DNA from 2 places in the Pseudomonas sp. NPDC088444 genome. Region 2 is predicted to be linked to the other one. Evidence: riboswitches for the same ligand, from Rfam matches in the RefSeq annotation. Region 2 holds a riboswitch; the other holds the start of a gene.
What was found. A riboswitch is a leader RNA that binds a small molecule or an ion and turns the genes downstream of it on or off. The one in region 2 is predicted to bind cobalamin.

Region 1: linked by a shared signal. The riboswitch ahead of cobO (cob(I)yrinic acid a,c-diamide adenosyltransferase) and the one ahead of cobW (cobalamin biosynthesis protein CobW) in region 2 are both predicted to bind cobalamin.

What each region holds. Positions count from the first base shown of each region.
Region 1 covers NZ_JBJDNK010000013.1:107,957-115,107, forward strand. The annotation lists gene ACI2KB_RS23845 (DUF2066 domain-containing protein) at 1-758, shown strand, start outside; gene ACI2KB_RS23850 (AI-2E family transporter) at 803-1,876, shown strand; gene hda (DnaA regulatory inactivator Hda) at 2,180-2,884, shown strand; gene ACI2KB_RS23860 (NAD-dependent deacylase) at 2,887-3,666, shown strand; gene ACI2KB_RS23865 (C40 family peptidase) at 3,733-4,422, shown strand; gene ACI2KB_RS23870 (C40 family peptidase) at 4,518-5,057, shown strand; cobalamin riboswitch at 5,150-5,344, shown strand; gene cobO (cob(I)yrinic acid a,c-diamide adenosyltransferase) at 5,450-6,061, shown strand; gene ACI2KB_RS23880 (cobyrinate a,c-diamide synthase) at 6,071-7,151, shown strand, end outside.
Region 2 covers NZ_JBJDNK010000012.1:138,382-145,532, reverse strand. The annotation lists partial or broken gene ACI2KB_RS23095 (ATP-binding protein) at 1-711, shown strand, start outside; gene ACI2KB_RS23090 (response regulator) at 706-1,116, shown strand; cobalamin riboswitch at 1,168-1,389, shown strand; gene cobW (cobalamin biosynthesis protein CobW) at 1,510-2,574, shown strand; gene cobN (cobaltochelatase subunit CobN) at 2,578-6,342, shown strand; gene ACI2KB_RS23075 (ATP-binding protein) at 6,430-7,151, shown strand, end outside.

The DNA.
Region 1 (7,151 bases), on a different contig from region 2:
CCGAACGCGCCTTGCGTCAGGCGGGGCTGTCGCTCTGGGGTTCCAACCGCCCGGTGATCATGGCCTGGTGGCTGAACGACGCTACCGATGGCGCCAATCTGGTGGGCGATGGGCAGGCGACGGCTGAGCCTCTGCGTCGCGCCGCTCAGCACCGTGGCTTGCCGTTGCGTCTGCCGTTGGCTGACTTGGGCGAGCAGGGCATCGGCACCGCCAAGACGCTGGATGGCAGTGATGTCACGCCATTGAAGCAGGCCTCCGAGCGCTATGGCTCCGATGCGATTCTGGCTGTCCACGCCCAACAGAATGGCGAGCAGTGGCAGGGCAAATGGCACCTGTGGCTGGGCGACAAAATGGAGCAGGGCAGTGCGTCCGGCGCCAGTTCCGCCGACCTGGCCGACGCGGTGTTGCTGGCCGTGAGTCAGCATCTGGCTCCACGCTTTGTGGTCAAGCCGGGGGCGTCGTCGAGCATGGCGCTGGAAGTACAGGGCATGACGCTGGAACGTTATGCGCAACTGGAGCGTTTGCTGGAGCCGTTTGGCGGTCGTCTGAAATCGGCGGATGCCGACAAAGTCGTGTTCGATGTCAGCGGCAGCCCGGATCAACTGCGTTCGCAATTGTCGCTGGCCAAGTTGCAGGAAGTGCCTGCGGGTGAAGTCGCCAGTGCGCCGGTCGATGCCGGGCAAGTGCCGGTTGCCGGAACTGCGCCGGTCCCTGCTCCCGCTCCAGCCGCTGCGCAGACACTGCACTTTCGCTGGTGATAACGCTCAGAGGGATATCGCATGAATGGATTTAAGGGGCAGTAATGACTGATACGCGTCGTTGGTTCTGGGCAGGTGGGGTTCTCCTGCTGTGCCTGTTTGTCTGGTTGCTGCACGCCATTCTCACGCCATTTCTGGTGGCGTTGTTGCTGGCGTACATGGGCGATCCGCTGGCCGATCGGCTGGAAAAGCTCAAAATGTCCCGCACGTGGGCGGTTGTGACCGTGTTTTTGCTGTTCACCCTGATCTTCATGGGCCTGTTGCTGGTGCTGGTGCCGATGCTGGCCAAGCAGCTTTACCGGTTGTATGAGCTGGCGCCGCAGATGCTCGACTGGTTGCAGCACACCGCATTGCCGTGGGTTCAGGCGAAGTTGGGGTTGGCTGACGGCTTCTGGAAGTTCGACAAGGTCAAGGCGGCCATTTCCGAGCATATGGGCCAGACCGGCGATATCGTCGGGATCGTGCTGGCCCAGGCCACCACATCGACGCTGGCGTTGATCGGCTGGCTGACCAATCTGGTGCTGATCCCGGTGGTCTGCTTCTACCTGCTGCGGGATTGGGACGTGATGATGGCCAAGGTCCGCAGCCTGTTGCCGCGTCATCGCGAGAAGAAGATTGTTGCGCTGGCCGATGAGTGTCACGAAGTGCTCGGCGCGTTCATTCGCGGGCAGTTGCTGGTGATGGTCGCGCTGGGCGTGATTTACGCAGCGGGCCTGATGCTGGTCGGTCTGGAGCTGGGGCTGTTGATCGGCGTGATCGCGGGGCTGGCGGCCATCGTGCCTTATATGGGCTTTGTGATCGGTATTGGTTCGGCGATTCTGGCGGGCTTCTTCCAGTTTGGCGGTGATCTGTACCCGATGCTCGGCATCGTTGCGGTGTTCATGGTCGGTCAGGCGCTGGAAGGCATGGTGCTGACGCCGTTGCTGGTGGGCGATCGCATCGGTCTGCACCCGGTGGCGGTGATCTTCGCCATTCTGGCGGGCGGTGAGCTGTTCGGCTTCACCGGCATCCTTTTGGCGTTGCCGGTGGCAGCGGTGATCATGGTCCTGGTGCGCCATGTGCACGATCTGTACAAGGATTCGGATATCTACGGCGGGGCGGAAGATCCGGACTTGTGATCCGTAGTCTGGTTGATGAGTGACCTGTGGGAGCGAATTCATTCGCGATTCGGACTTGCAGACGAAGAATCTCTATCGTTTGTACCGGCCAATCGCGAATGAATTCGCTCCCACGGGGTTGCGTTCGTCCAGCGTTGTCGTGTCTTGCCATGCTCCATATTCCAAGGTCTGGCTCCCGGCTAGACGCAACCCTTTGATTTTGCAGGCTGTCTGGCGGATTGTGCGGCTCGCTTGGCGGGTATAAACTTTGCACACTTTACACAGAGGCCCCTTGGCGGTTCATCATTGAACCGTTCAGCCAGCATGAAACCCGTTCAGCTGCCCCTGAGTGTGCGTCTGCGTGACGACGCCACCTTCATCAATTACTACCCCGGCGCCAATGCTGCGGCACTTGGCTATGTCGAGCGCCTGTGCGAAGCCGACGCCGGGTGGACGGAAAGCCTCATCTACCTCTGGGGCAAGAATGGGGTAGGGCGCACGCATCTTCTGCAGGCTGCCTGCCTGCGCTTCAAGCAATTGGGCGAACCCGCCGTTTACCTGCCCATGGCCGAGCTGCTTGAAGAGGGTGTCGAGCTGTTCGACCACCTTGAGCAATACGAACTGGTCTGCCTCGATGATTTACAGGTCGTGGCGGGCAAGCCTGAGTGGGAAGAGGCACTGTTCCACCTGTTCAATCGCCTGCGTGACAGCGGGCGTCGCCTGTTGATTGCCGCGTCCTGCTCGCCCCGTGAGCTGCCGGTCAAGCTGGCGGATCTCAAATCCCGACTGACCATGGCGCTGGTGTTCCAGATGCGCCTGTTGTCCGATGAAGAAAAACTGCGCGCCTTGCAATTGCGTGCTTCCCGTCGGGGTTTGCACCTGACGGACGAGGTCGGGCATTTCATCCTGACCCGTGGCAAGCGCAGCATGAGCGCATTGTTCGATCTGCTCGAACAGCTTGATCAGGCCTCATTGCAGGCCCAGCGCAAGCTGACGATCCCCTTCCTTAAAGAGACGCTTGGCTGGTGAGCCTGGCAGCGGTCGATCCGGCAGTGATCCTGCAGACGGCCGCAGCCTTGCGCCGCGCTCAACGCATTCTGATCATTACCGGCGCCGGGCTTTCGGCGGATTCGGGCTTGCCGACCTATCGCGGCGTGGGCGGCCTGTATAACGGCCAGACTGACGATGGGTTGCCCATCGAGATGGCATTGTCCGGTCCGATGTTGCGTCGCGATCCTGCTCTGTGCTGGAAGTACATTGCCCAATTAGGCAGCGCTTGCCTCGGCGGGCAGCCCAATGCGGCGCATTATGCGATCGCGCAGTTGCAGCGATACAAGCCGGAATGTTGGGTGCTGACGCAAAATGTCGACGGCTATCATCGTGCGGCGGGCAGTCCGCCGGAGCGTCTCATCGAGATTCATGGGCAGATGGCGCCGCTCTACTGTCAGTCTTGCAGCGCGCAAGACCCACATCTGAGCGCTCACCTGCTACGGCCGCTTCCACCGTTGTGCGCGCAGTGCCATGGCGTACTGAGACCGCCGGTCGTCTTGTTCGAGGAAATGTTGCCTGAGCTGGCATTGAATATGCTGTGTGAAGAGATGGCGAAAGGCTTTGATGCTGTGCTCAGCATTGGAACCACCGCCAGCTTCCCGTATATTCACGAGCCGATGCTGCGCACGCGGGTCACGGGAGGCTTTACTGCCGAGATCAATCCGTCGCCGACCGATCACTCCAGGCATATGGACGCATTTATGAAATGCCGAGCCTTAGATGTCATGGAGTCACTGGTAAGTCACATTTGTGTCGATTGAATTTGCAAATGATGACGATAGAGGGCATAGTCTCGGCTTCTTTACACATTAGCCACGGTCGTGCCCATGCTAAATCGCTTCGCACCCCTCGTGCCTCTCGCACTCGTTACCCTGCTGTTCGGCTGTGCGGCCCAGATGCCAGCGTCGCAACAACAGGCGCAGAATCCACAGTTCAAGGACTCTGCCACTGCACAATCCGCTAACCGTGCCGGTTATTCGACTTCCGTTCTGGACGACGAAATCGCCACCGAAGACGAACTTTCCCAGTTCGCTGACAACAAGCCTTACCAGTTGCCAGTGCTGGCTGACAGCATTCTGGAACGTGGCAAGTCGTTGATCGGCACTCGCTATCGTTTCGGCGGCACCTCCACCACGTCCGGTTTCGATTGCAGTGGCTTCATCGGCTACCTGTTCCGTGAAGAAGCGGGCATGAGCCTGCCGCGTTCTTCTCGCGAGATGATCAATATCGATGCCCCGCTGGTCAAGCGTAATGATCTCAAGCCGGGCGATCTGCTGTTCTTCAGCACGGCGGGCCGTGGTCGTGTGAGTCACGCCGGCATCTATTTGGGTGATGACCAGTTCATCCATTCCAGCAGCCGTCGCAGTGGTGGCGTGCGCGTCGACAGTCTCGATGACGCTTACTGGGCCCGTACCTTCATCGAAGCCAAGCGCGCGTTGGCCATGGCACCTTCCAAGGTCCCGGAAACGACGACTGCTATGACCTCGACTACACTCAAGCGCCAACATCGTAAGTAACCGTTTTTACCGGGGGTGCAACCGGGGAAACCCCGATTGCACCCAGCCCCGGCTCCCGGCAGAGTAAGCCGCATCCTAAAAAGGTTGTTGTGTTTATGTCGTACACGGTTCGCCTGGCTGTTGCTTCACTGGCTGCATTGCTGGCCGCTTGTTCCAGCAATCCTCCGCCATCCCCGCCCAAGGTCGTTTCCAGGCCTGTCATTTCCGCTCCCCCTCAATTTTCTTCGCCTGTCGCCGATGACGTGCTGTTGCGTGCCATCGGGCTGGTGGGTACGCCTTATCGGTGGGGTGGCAACACGCCGGATTCCGGATTCGATTGCAGTGGCCTGATTGGCTACGTTTACCGCGATGCTGCAGGCATCACGCTGCCGCGCTCGACCCGCGAAATGATCACCTTGCGCGGTCCGGACATCGACCGCAGCCAGTTGCAGACTGGTGATCTGGTGTTCTTCGCCACGGGTGGCGGTTCGAATGTCAGCCATGCCGGGATCTACGTCGGCGAAGGACGTTTCGTTCATGCGCCTGCCACCGGTGGCACGGTCAAGTTGGACAGCCTCGATAAACCGTATTGGCAGAAAGCCTGGTTGAACGCCAAGCGAGTGATTCAGCCTTCCAATCTGGCGCGCAGTAACTGACTTCTTAAGAGCGTTTTGTCTGTTTGCTGTTTCCCGGCCAGCAGCCAATGACCCACGTCTCTTAGATTGACGCTCGCCAGTCAACCCTCTAACCTTCGCCGATTGTTTCAGGTGCCCGCAAAGGGTGAAACAGGGAAGCCGGTGCGAACGCGTTGCGATCCATCCCGGCACTGCCTCCGCAACGGTAAATGAGCCAAGGCCCGCACGATGCCACTGTGTTCGATGAACATGGGAAGGCGCGCGGCTTTTCATGAGTCCGGAGACCGGCCTGATCCATCCAACAGCATCACGGAGGGCGATGCTCTGCGCAGGCTCGACGTGTTTCGATGCCTGCTGTCAGTCCTTGTCTGCGCCCTCCGTTTGCCACACCTGCCCTCAAGCGGAGAGCTGAGATGAGCGAATCCCTCGAACGTGACGAACGCCACCTGGCGCGCATGCAGCGCAAAAAGGCGGTGATGGACGAACGCATTGCCAGCGCCCCCAATGAGTGCGGCCTGGTACTCGTACTGACCGGTAACGGTAAAGGCAAAAGCAGCTCGGCATTTGGCATGCTGGCGCGGGCCATGGGCCATGGCATGCAGTGCGGCGTGGTGCAATTCATCAAAGGCCGCAACGCCACGGGCGAAGAGCTGTTCTTCCGCCGTTTCCCCGAGCAAGTGCGTTACCACGTCATGGGCGAAGGCTTTACCTGGGAAACTCAGGACCGCCAGCGCGACATCGCCGCCGCGCAGGCCGCCTGGGCGGTGACTCAGGAACTGCTGCGTGATTCTTCGATTGGCCTGGTGATCCTCGACGAACTGAACATCGCCCTCAAGCACGGCTACCTTGATCTGGACCAGGTGCTCAGCGACTTGCAAGGCCGTCCACCGATGCAGCATGTGGTCATTACCGGGCGTGGCGCCAAACAGGAATTGATCGACCTGTCCGACACCGTCTCCGAGATCGGTGTGGTCAAGCACGCGTTTCAGGCCGGTATCAAGGCGCAGAAGGGCATCGAGCTGTGAGCTGCACCTATGAATGAAGCCGCTCGCCAATGCCCCGCCGTCCTGATCGCCGCACCTGCGTCGGGTCAGGGCAAGACCACTGTCACCGCCGCCCTCGCACGTTTGCATCGCAATCAGGGGCGTAACGTGCGCGTGTTCAAATGCGGGCCGGATTTTCTCGACCCGATGATTCTCGAACGCGCCAGTGGCAACCCGGTGTACCAACTGGACATGTGGATGGTCGGCGAGGCGGAAAGTCGTCGTTTGCTGTGGGAAGCGGCGGCTGAAGCCGATCTGATTTTGATCGAAGGTGTGATGGGCCTGTTCGATGGCACGCCATCCAGTGCCGATCTGGCCCGGCGTTTCGGTGTGCCGGTGCTGGGGGTGATTGATGGCACGGCCATGGCGCAAACCTTCGGCGCTCTGGCGCTGGGTCTTGCACGTTATCAGCCGGATTTGCCGTTCGCAGGCGTGCTGGCCAACCGAGTGGGCACGGTGCGTCATGCGCAATTACTCGAAGGCAGCCTGACCGAAGGGTTGCGCTGGTACGGGGCGCTCTCGCGGGAGACCGGCATCGAATTGCCGAGCCGTCATCTGGGACTGGTACAAGCCAGTGAGTTGAACGATCTGGACGCGCGTCTCGATGCTGCCGCTGAAGCGTTGGCCAGTACCTGCGATTCTGCGCTGCCTCCCGCTGTGACGTTCGAAGCGCCCGACATCGTGGCAGCCGAACCTTTGTTGGCGGGCGTGCGCATTGCCGTCGCCCGCGACGAGGCCTTTGCGTTCACCTACGGCGCCAGCCTCGATCTGCTGCGTGCAATGGGCGCTGAATTGCTGTTTTTCTCCCCGATCCGCGATAGCGCGTTGCCGCAAGCCGATAGCCTCTACCTGCCCGGTGGCTACCCCGAGTTGCATCATCTGGCTTTGGGGCAGAACCATTCGATGGTCCAGGCCATTCGTACTCACCACGCGGCGGGCAAGCCGCTGCTGGCCGAGTGCGGCGGCATGCTCTATCTGTTGAACGCCTTGACGGATGTAGACGGTCGGCGCGCCGAACTGGTGGGTTTGCTCGACGGTGAGGCCGTCATGCAAAAGCGCCTCGCTGCATTGG
Region 2 (7,151 bases):
CTGCGTCAAAGCCAGCGGATTTCGTCCATCGGTCAGCTCACCAGCGGCATCGCCCATGATTTCAACAATCTGCTGCAGGCGATCAGTGCCAGCCTGCAATTCGTCGAACGCAAGGCGGAAAAACCCGCGGATGTCCGCCGCTGGGCCTCGGTGGGCCTTCAGGCGGTGAGCAAGGGCGCTTCGCTGATCGCACAACTGCTGGCATTCACGCGGGAGGACTCATCGGCGTTAAGGTTGCTGGATGTCAGCGCTCAACTGCGCAACCTCGAAGAGCTGTTCGGCCGTGTCCTGAGTCCGGACGTCAGCCTTCGCTTCGCACTGGAGCCTGCGCCGGCGCTGGTTTTGTGCGATGCCACGCAACTGGAGGCCGCAGTGCTCAATCTGCTGGTCAACGCGCGAGATGCGATGAGCGGTGCGGGCAGCATTCGTGTGGCGACTTCGCTGGTGGCCCTGACCGAGCATGAGTCGTTGGCCGATGGGCTGTACCTGCAATTGACGGTCGAAGATGACGGGCCAGGCATTCCGGAAGCCATCGCCCGGCAGGTCTTCGAACCTTTCTTCACAACCAAACAGGCGGGGAAGGGCACCGGGCTGGGGTTGTCGCAGGTGTCAGCCTTTGCCGCGCAGGCGGGTGGCACCGTTTCCCTCCATTGCGGTATGGCCGGTGGCACCACCGTGACCCTGCTGCTGAGGGTTCGCGATGGCGTGAATGAGTCAATCGTGCAGACGTCCGGGCAAGCCAGCGCCGAAATCCCGGCCAGCCGTGCGAACGTGCTGTTGGTCGACGATGACGCTTCTTTGCGCGAGGTCATGACCCATCTGTTGGTCGACGCAGGTTATTCAGTGGCGTCGGTGTCCAGTGGCTTTGAGGCGATCGAATCCATTCGCCAGCGCGCGCCGGATATCGTGGTCAGCGATTGCGCGATGGGAGATTTCAGCGGGGTGGCGTTGTCTCGGGTGTTGCGGGAAATCAGGCCCGGTCTGCCCATTTTGCTGCTCACCGGCCATGCGGACCTGGAATCGGTGCGCGCTGAATGCCAAGCGGACGCCGTGGTGCTGCACAAGCCCGTGAGTCTGCAATGCCTGGTCGAAGGGATTGAAGCGTTATTGCACTAGCGGTGCGCCGGGTTCGCTCCGCTTGCGCATTGACCTTCGTCAAGCCACTGCGTAGCCTTGCGCACTTGAGGTTCGCCGATCCGCTCTGTCAAGGCGTCGGCGCTAAGAAGGGAATGTGGTACAAGCCACAGCTGCCCCCGCAACTGTAAACGGTCATGTTCATTGCACAGCCACTGCGCGAGCGGGAAGGCGCGATGAATGCGTGATCACTGGCAACCGCCAGCCGATTCGCCACCGTGAGCCAGGAGACCTGCCTCGAACGGACGTCACGTCCACGTATTCTCATTACAACCGGGCGGGGTGATCCGGTGGCGAATCGAACGGCTTGCCTGTCGACTGCGACGGCCTTGCAGTTCTCGTCCTGTTTGCCCGCCGCTGCGCCTGAGGGCAACCATGAAATCACTGGCCAAACTTCCCGTCACCATCGTCACCGGCTTTCTCGGCTCGGGCAAGACCACGCTGCTGCGCCACATGCTCGACAACGCCGAAGGGCGTCGCATCGCGGTGATCGTCAACGAGTTCGGCGAGTTGGGCATCGACGGCGAAATCCTCAAGCAATGCACCATCGGTTGCACCGAGGAAGAGGCCACCGGTCGCGTGTACGAGTTGGCCAACGGTTGCCTGTGCTGCACCGTTCAGGAAGAGTTCTTCCCGGTGATGCAGGAACTGGTCGCCCGTCGCGGCGATCTGGATCACATCCTCATCGAAACCTCCGGTCTGGCCCTGCCAAAGCCGCTGGTTCAAGCCTTCCAGTGGCCGGAAATCCGCAACGCCTGCACCGTCGACGCGGTGATCACGGTGGTCGACAGCCCGGCCGTCGTGGCCGGTACATTCGCAGCTTTCCCGGATCAAGTGGACGCCCAGCGCAAGCTCGACCCAAACCTGGACCACGAGTCGCCATTGCATGAGCTGTTCGCCGACCAACTGGCCAGCGCCGACCTGGTCATCCTCAACAAAGCCGACATGCTGGACGCCGATGCACTGGCTGCTGTGCGTGCCGAGGTCGCGGAAGAACTGCCACCTGCGGTGAAAGTCATCGAGGCCAGCAAAGGGCAGTTGCCGTTGAGCGTATTGCTGGGCCTGGGTGCAGAGTCCGAAGTGCACATCGATGGTCGCAAGACTCATCACGACCATCACGATGGCGATGACCACGACGATCACGATCATGACGCCTTCGATTCGATTTCCATCTCCCTGCCGCAAGCCGACGAAGCCTTGTTGCTTGATGCGCTGACTCAGGCGGTGGTGCAGCACGGCATTTTGCGGGTCAAAGGCTTCGTGGCGATTCCGGGCAAGCCAATGCGCCTGTTGGTGCAAGGCGTCGGCACGCGCTTCGACAAGCACTTCGACCGCGCCTGGAAGGCCGACGAGGCCCGCGAAAGCCGTCTGGTGCTGATCGGCCAGGACCTGGACGCCGCCGTGCTCGAAGCCCAACTGCGCGAAGCCATTCAGGGTTAACCCATGCATTTGCTGCGCACCCAGCCCGGTGGCTTCGTCCCCGACGACAGCATCGCGGACCTCGGTCAGACCCCTGCCGATCTGGTTATTTTGTGCAGCGGTGACTCCCATCTGGCGCTGCTCGCGGAGACCGCGCAGCAGTTGCCGGACGATTACCCCAGTCTGCGCCTGGCCAACCCCATGCAGGTGCAGAACCACGCTTCGGTCGATTTGTACGTCGACGAGGTGCTGCGTCATGCCAAGATCATTCTGATTTCGCTGCACGGCGGGATCGGTTATTGGCGCTACGGCGTGGAGCGCCTGGTGGAACTGGCCGCGCGTGGCATCAAGCTGATTCTGGTGCCCGGTGATGACCGTCCGGACCCTGAACTCAGCGACCTGAGCACCGAACCTGCGCAAGACCGCGAGCGCCTCTGGCATTACCTTCGCCAAGGCGGCAAGCACAACGCCTTGCAGCTTTTCAATTGTCTGGCCAGTCGGTGGCTAGGGCGCGAGTACCCCTGGGGCGAGCCGCAGGCGTTGCCCCGCGTGGCGATCTATCACCCGCGCAAGGGCAATGCATCGCTCAGCGACTGGCAGGTTGAATGGCACGCCAGTCAACCCGTGGCCGCTGTGCTCTTCTATCGCTCGCACTTGCAGGCGGCCAACACCGCGTTCATCGACGTGTTCTGCGAACGACTGATGGCCCAAGGGCTGAATCCGTTACCCATCGCTGTCGCCAGCCTCAAAGAGCCTGCCTGTCTCGATGCCGTGCAGGACTGGATGGATGAGGTCGACTGCGAAATCATCCTGAACACCACCGGTTTTGCCCAGTCGACGCCCGAGGCACCGCATTTACGACCGTTTCGTCGAAATATCCCGGTGATCCAGGCGATCTGTGCCCAGGACAACGAACCGGGCTGGCAGGCCAGCGAACAAGGATTGGGCGCGCGCGACCTGGCGATGCACATCGCGCTGCCCGAGCTGGACGGGCGCATCATCAGTCGGCCGATCAGCTTCAAGGACCTGGCTTGGCGCAGCGAGCGCAGCCAGTCCGACGTGGTGTGCTACCGCGCCCAGCCCGAGCGCATGGATTTCGTCGCCGAGTTGGCGCGGCGCTGGGTGCTGCTGGCGCGCACGGCCAATGCCGACAAGCGTGTGGCGCTGATTCTGGCCAACTACCCGACCCGTGATGGCCGCATCGGCAATGGCGTAGGGCTCGACACCCCGGCGGCGGCCCTGAACATTCTCAGGTCGTTGCAGGATGAGGGCTACCCCGTCGAGGGGCTGCCGGAAAGCGGCACGGCGTTGATTCACGGCTTGCTCGGCGGTGTCACCAATGATCCCGACAGCCTCGATCAACGCCCGTGCCACCAAAGCCTGGCGATGGACGAGTACCTCGCGGCGTTTGACGCGTTGCCAGAAGCCAATCGCAATGCGGTGATCGAGCGCTGGGGTTTGCCGCATAACGATCCAATGTGCCGCAATGGCCGGATGATGATCGCCGGGCTGCGCTTTGGCCTGACCTTCGTCGGCATTCAACCGGCGCGGGGGTATCACGTCGATCACAGCGCGGTGTACCACGACCCGGATCTGGTGCCGCCCCATGGCTATCTGGCGTTCTATTTCTGGCTGCGTCGCTGCTACGGCGCCCATGCGCTGATTCATGTCGGCAAGCACGGCAACCTGGAGTGGCTGCCGGGCAAGGGCGTCGGTTTGTCCGAGCAGTGCTGGCCGGACGCGATCCTTGGCCCGCTGCCGAACGTCTACCCGTTCATCGTCAACGATCCGGGCGAGGGTGCGCAGGCCAAGCGTCGTACGCAGGCGGTGATCATCGATCACTTGATGCCGCCGCTGACTCGGGCCGAAACCTACGGTCCGCTGCGCAATCTGGAGCTGCTGGCCGACGAGTATTACGAGGCGCAGTTGCTGGATCCTCGGCGTGCTCGCGAGCTGCAACGGGACATTCTGGCGTTGGTGCGCGAGACCCACATCGACCGCGAACTGGCGCTGGATGAAAACCTCGACAGCGACACTGACGCGGCGATCTGGTTGCCCCGTCTCGATACCTATTTGTGCGACCTGAAAGAATCGCAGATTCGCGATGGCCTGCACGTATTTGGTGAATCCCCCAGCGGGCGCTTGCGCATCGACACCTTGCTGGCGATTTTGCGGGTGCCCCGAGGGGATGGGCGTGGCGCCAATGCGAGCCTGTTGCGAGCGCTGGCTCAGGCGCTGGCGCTGGATTTCGACCCGCTGGACTGCAATCTGGGCGATCCGTGGCAGGGCGATCAGCCGCAGGTTTTACGCGACGTCAGCGCGGATCCCTGGCGCACGCTGGGGGATGCCCGCGAGCGACTGGAGTTGTACGCCGCTCGTTTGATCGAGCGCGTGCTCGATGGCACGCATGATGTCGATTCCCTTGAAAACGCTGACTTGGCGTTCATCGTCGCGGCCATTAAAGACAGCGTGGCGCCCCGGCTGGACGGTTGTGGACCAGCCGAAATGCAGGGCCTGCTGGATGCATTGAAGGGGCGCTTCGTCCCGGCGGGGCCGAGCGGCGCGCCGAGTCGCGGGCGTCTGGACGTGCTGCCGACGGGGCGCAATTTCTTCTCGGTGGACGTGCGCAACCTGCCGACCATGACCGCCTGGCGCATTGGCTTCCAGTCGGCCAACCTGTTGCTGGAGCGGCACTTGCAGGATCACGGTGATGACCTGCGCCAGCTGGGCCTGTCGGTCTGGGGCACCGCCACCATGCGCACCGGTGGCGATGACATCGCGCAAGCGATGGCGTTGATGGGCGTGCGTCCGGTGTGGGCCACGGGCAGCCAGCGGGTCGACGATTTCGAGATTCTGCCGCTGAGCCTGCTGGACCGGCCCAGGGTCGATGTCACGCTGCGGGTGTCCGGTTTCTTCCGGGATGCCTTCGCCAACCTGATTCTTCTTTTCGACGCCGCTGTACAAGCGGTGGCGGCACTGGATGAACCCGATGACATGAACCCACTGGCCGCCCGCGTGCGTCAGGAGCGCGAGCAATACGCGCGCGAGGGGCTGAGCGCCGAACAAGCGGCCAGACAGGCGGGCTGGCGGATCTTCGGTGCCAAACCGGGGGCGTACGGTGCGGGGGTGCAGGGTGCGATCGACGGACGGTTGTGGCAAAGCCGCGAGGATCTGGCCGAGGTCTACTTGAATTGGGGGGGGTATGCCTATGGCGCCGCGGACGAAGGCACGCCCGCTCGGCGGGACTTCGCCAAGCGTCTAAGCCAGGTGCAGGCCGTGATGCAGAATCAGGACAACCACGAGCACGATCTGCTGGATTCCAACGACTATTACCAGTTTCAGGGCGGCATGCTCGCGGCGGCGGAAAGCCTGGGCCGCGAGAAGGTGGCCAGCTACCATGGCGACCACAGCCAGCCCGACTTACCGAAGGTGCGCAGCCTGAAGGAAGAGCTGAACCGCGTAGTCCGTTCGCGGGCGGCGAATCCGAAGTGGATCGAAGGGGCCAAGCGCCACGGCTATAAAGGCGCGTTCGAAATGGCTGCGACGGTAGACTTTCTGTTTGGCTTCGACGCGACCACCGAGCTGATTGACGATCATCAGTACGCGTTACTGGCCGACGCCTATTTGCTCGACCCTTCAACCCGTGAGTTCATCCAGCATCACAACCCCGAGGCCCTGCGGGACATGACCGAACGTATGCTCGAAGCGCAGCAGCGGGGGTTGTGGCAGGAGCCGGGTGAGTACCGGCAGGCGCTGGAGAACCTGCTGCTGGATATAGAAGAAACATGAGATCGCGCCGCTTCGTTCGATTCTGCCCGCTTAGGCAGAGGCGTACTGCGTGAGCCCAGATTGATGATGCATCAACCGAGTCCAACCATGACCGACACCCCACATTTCCCCCTTGCCGCAGTCGTTGGCGCAGACGCCTTGAAACTCGCGCTGTGCCTGACCGCCATCGACCCGAAGATTGGCGGAGTGCTGATCGAAGGACCGCGTGGCATGGCCAAGTCCACGCTGGCGCGAGGGCTGGCGGATCTGCTGGCCAGCGGGCCGTTCGTCACGCTGCCACTGGGGGCCACCGAAGAACGGCTGGTCGGCACGCTGGATCTGGATGCCGCGCTGGGCGAAGGCCGTGCGCGGTTTTCGCCGGGGGTATTGGCCAAGGCCGATGGCGGCGTGCTGTACGTCGACGAAGTCAACTTGCTGCCGGACCATCTGGTCGACCTGTTGCTGGACGTGGCGGCCAGTGGAGTCAATCAGGTGGAGCGCGACGGTATCTCCCATCGCCATCCGGCGCGTTTCGTGCTGATTGGCACCATGAACCCCGAAGAAGGCGAACTGCGTCCGCAGTTGCTGGACCGTTTCGGACTGAACGTGGCGTTGAGCGGGCAAACGTTGCCGCATGAACGTGGCCAGATCATTCGCCGTCGGCTGGATTTCGACGCGGCCCCCGAGGCGTTCTGTCAGCAGTGGGCGGGCGAGCAGCAGGCCTTGAAGGCCCGTTGCGAGACCGCACGGGGGGCGTTGTCGGGTATTGCGCTGGATGACACGAGCCTGGCGATCATCACTGAGCGCTGCTTTGCGGCGGGTGTCGACGG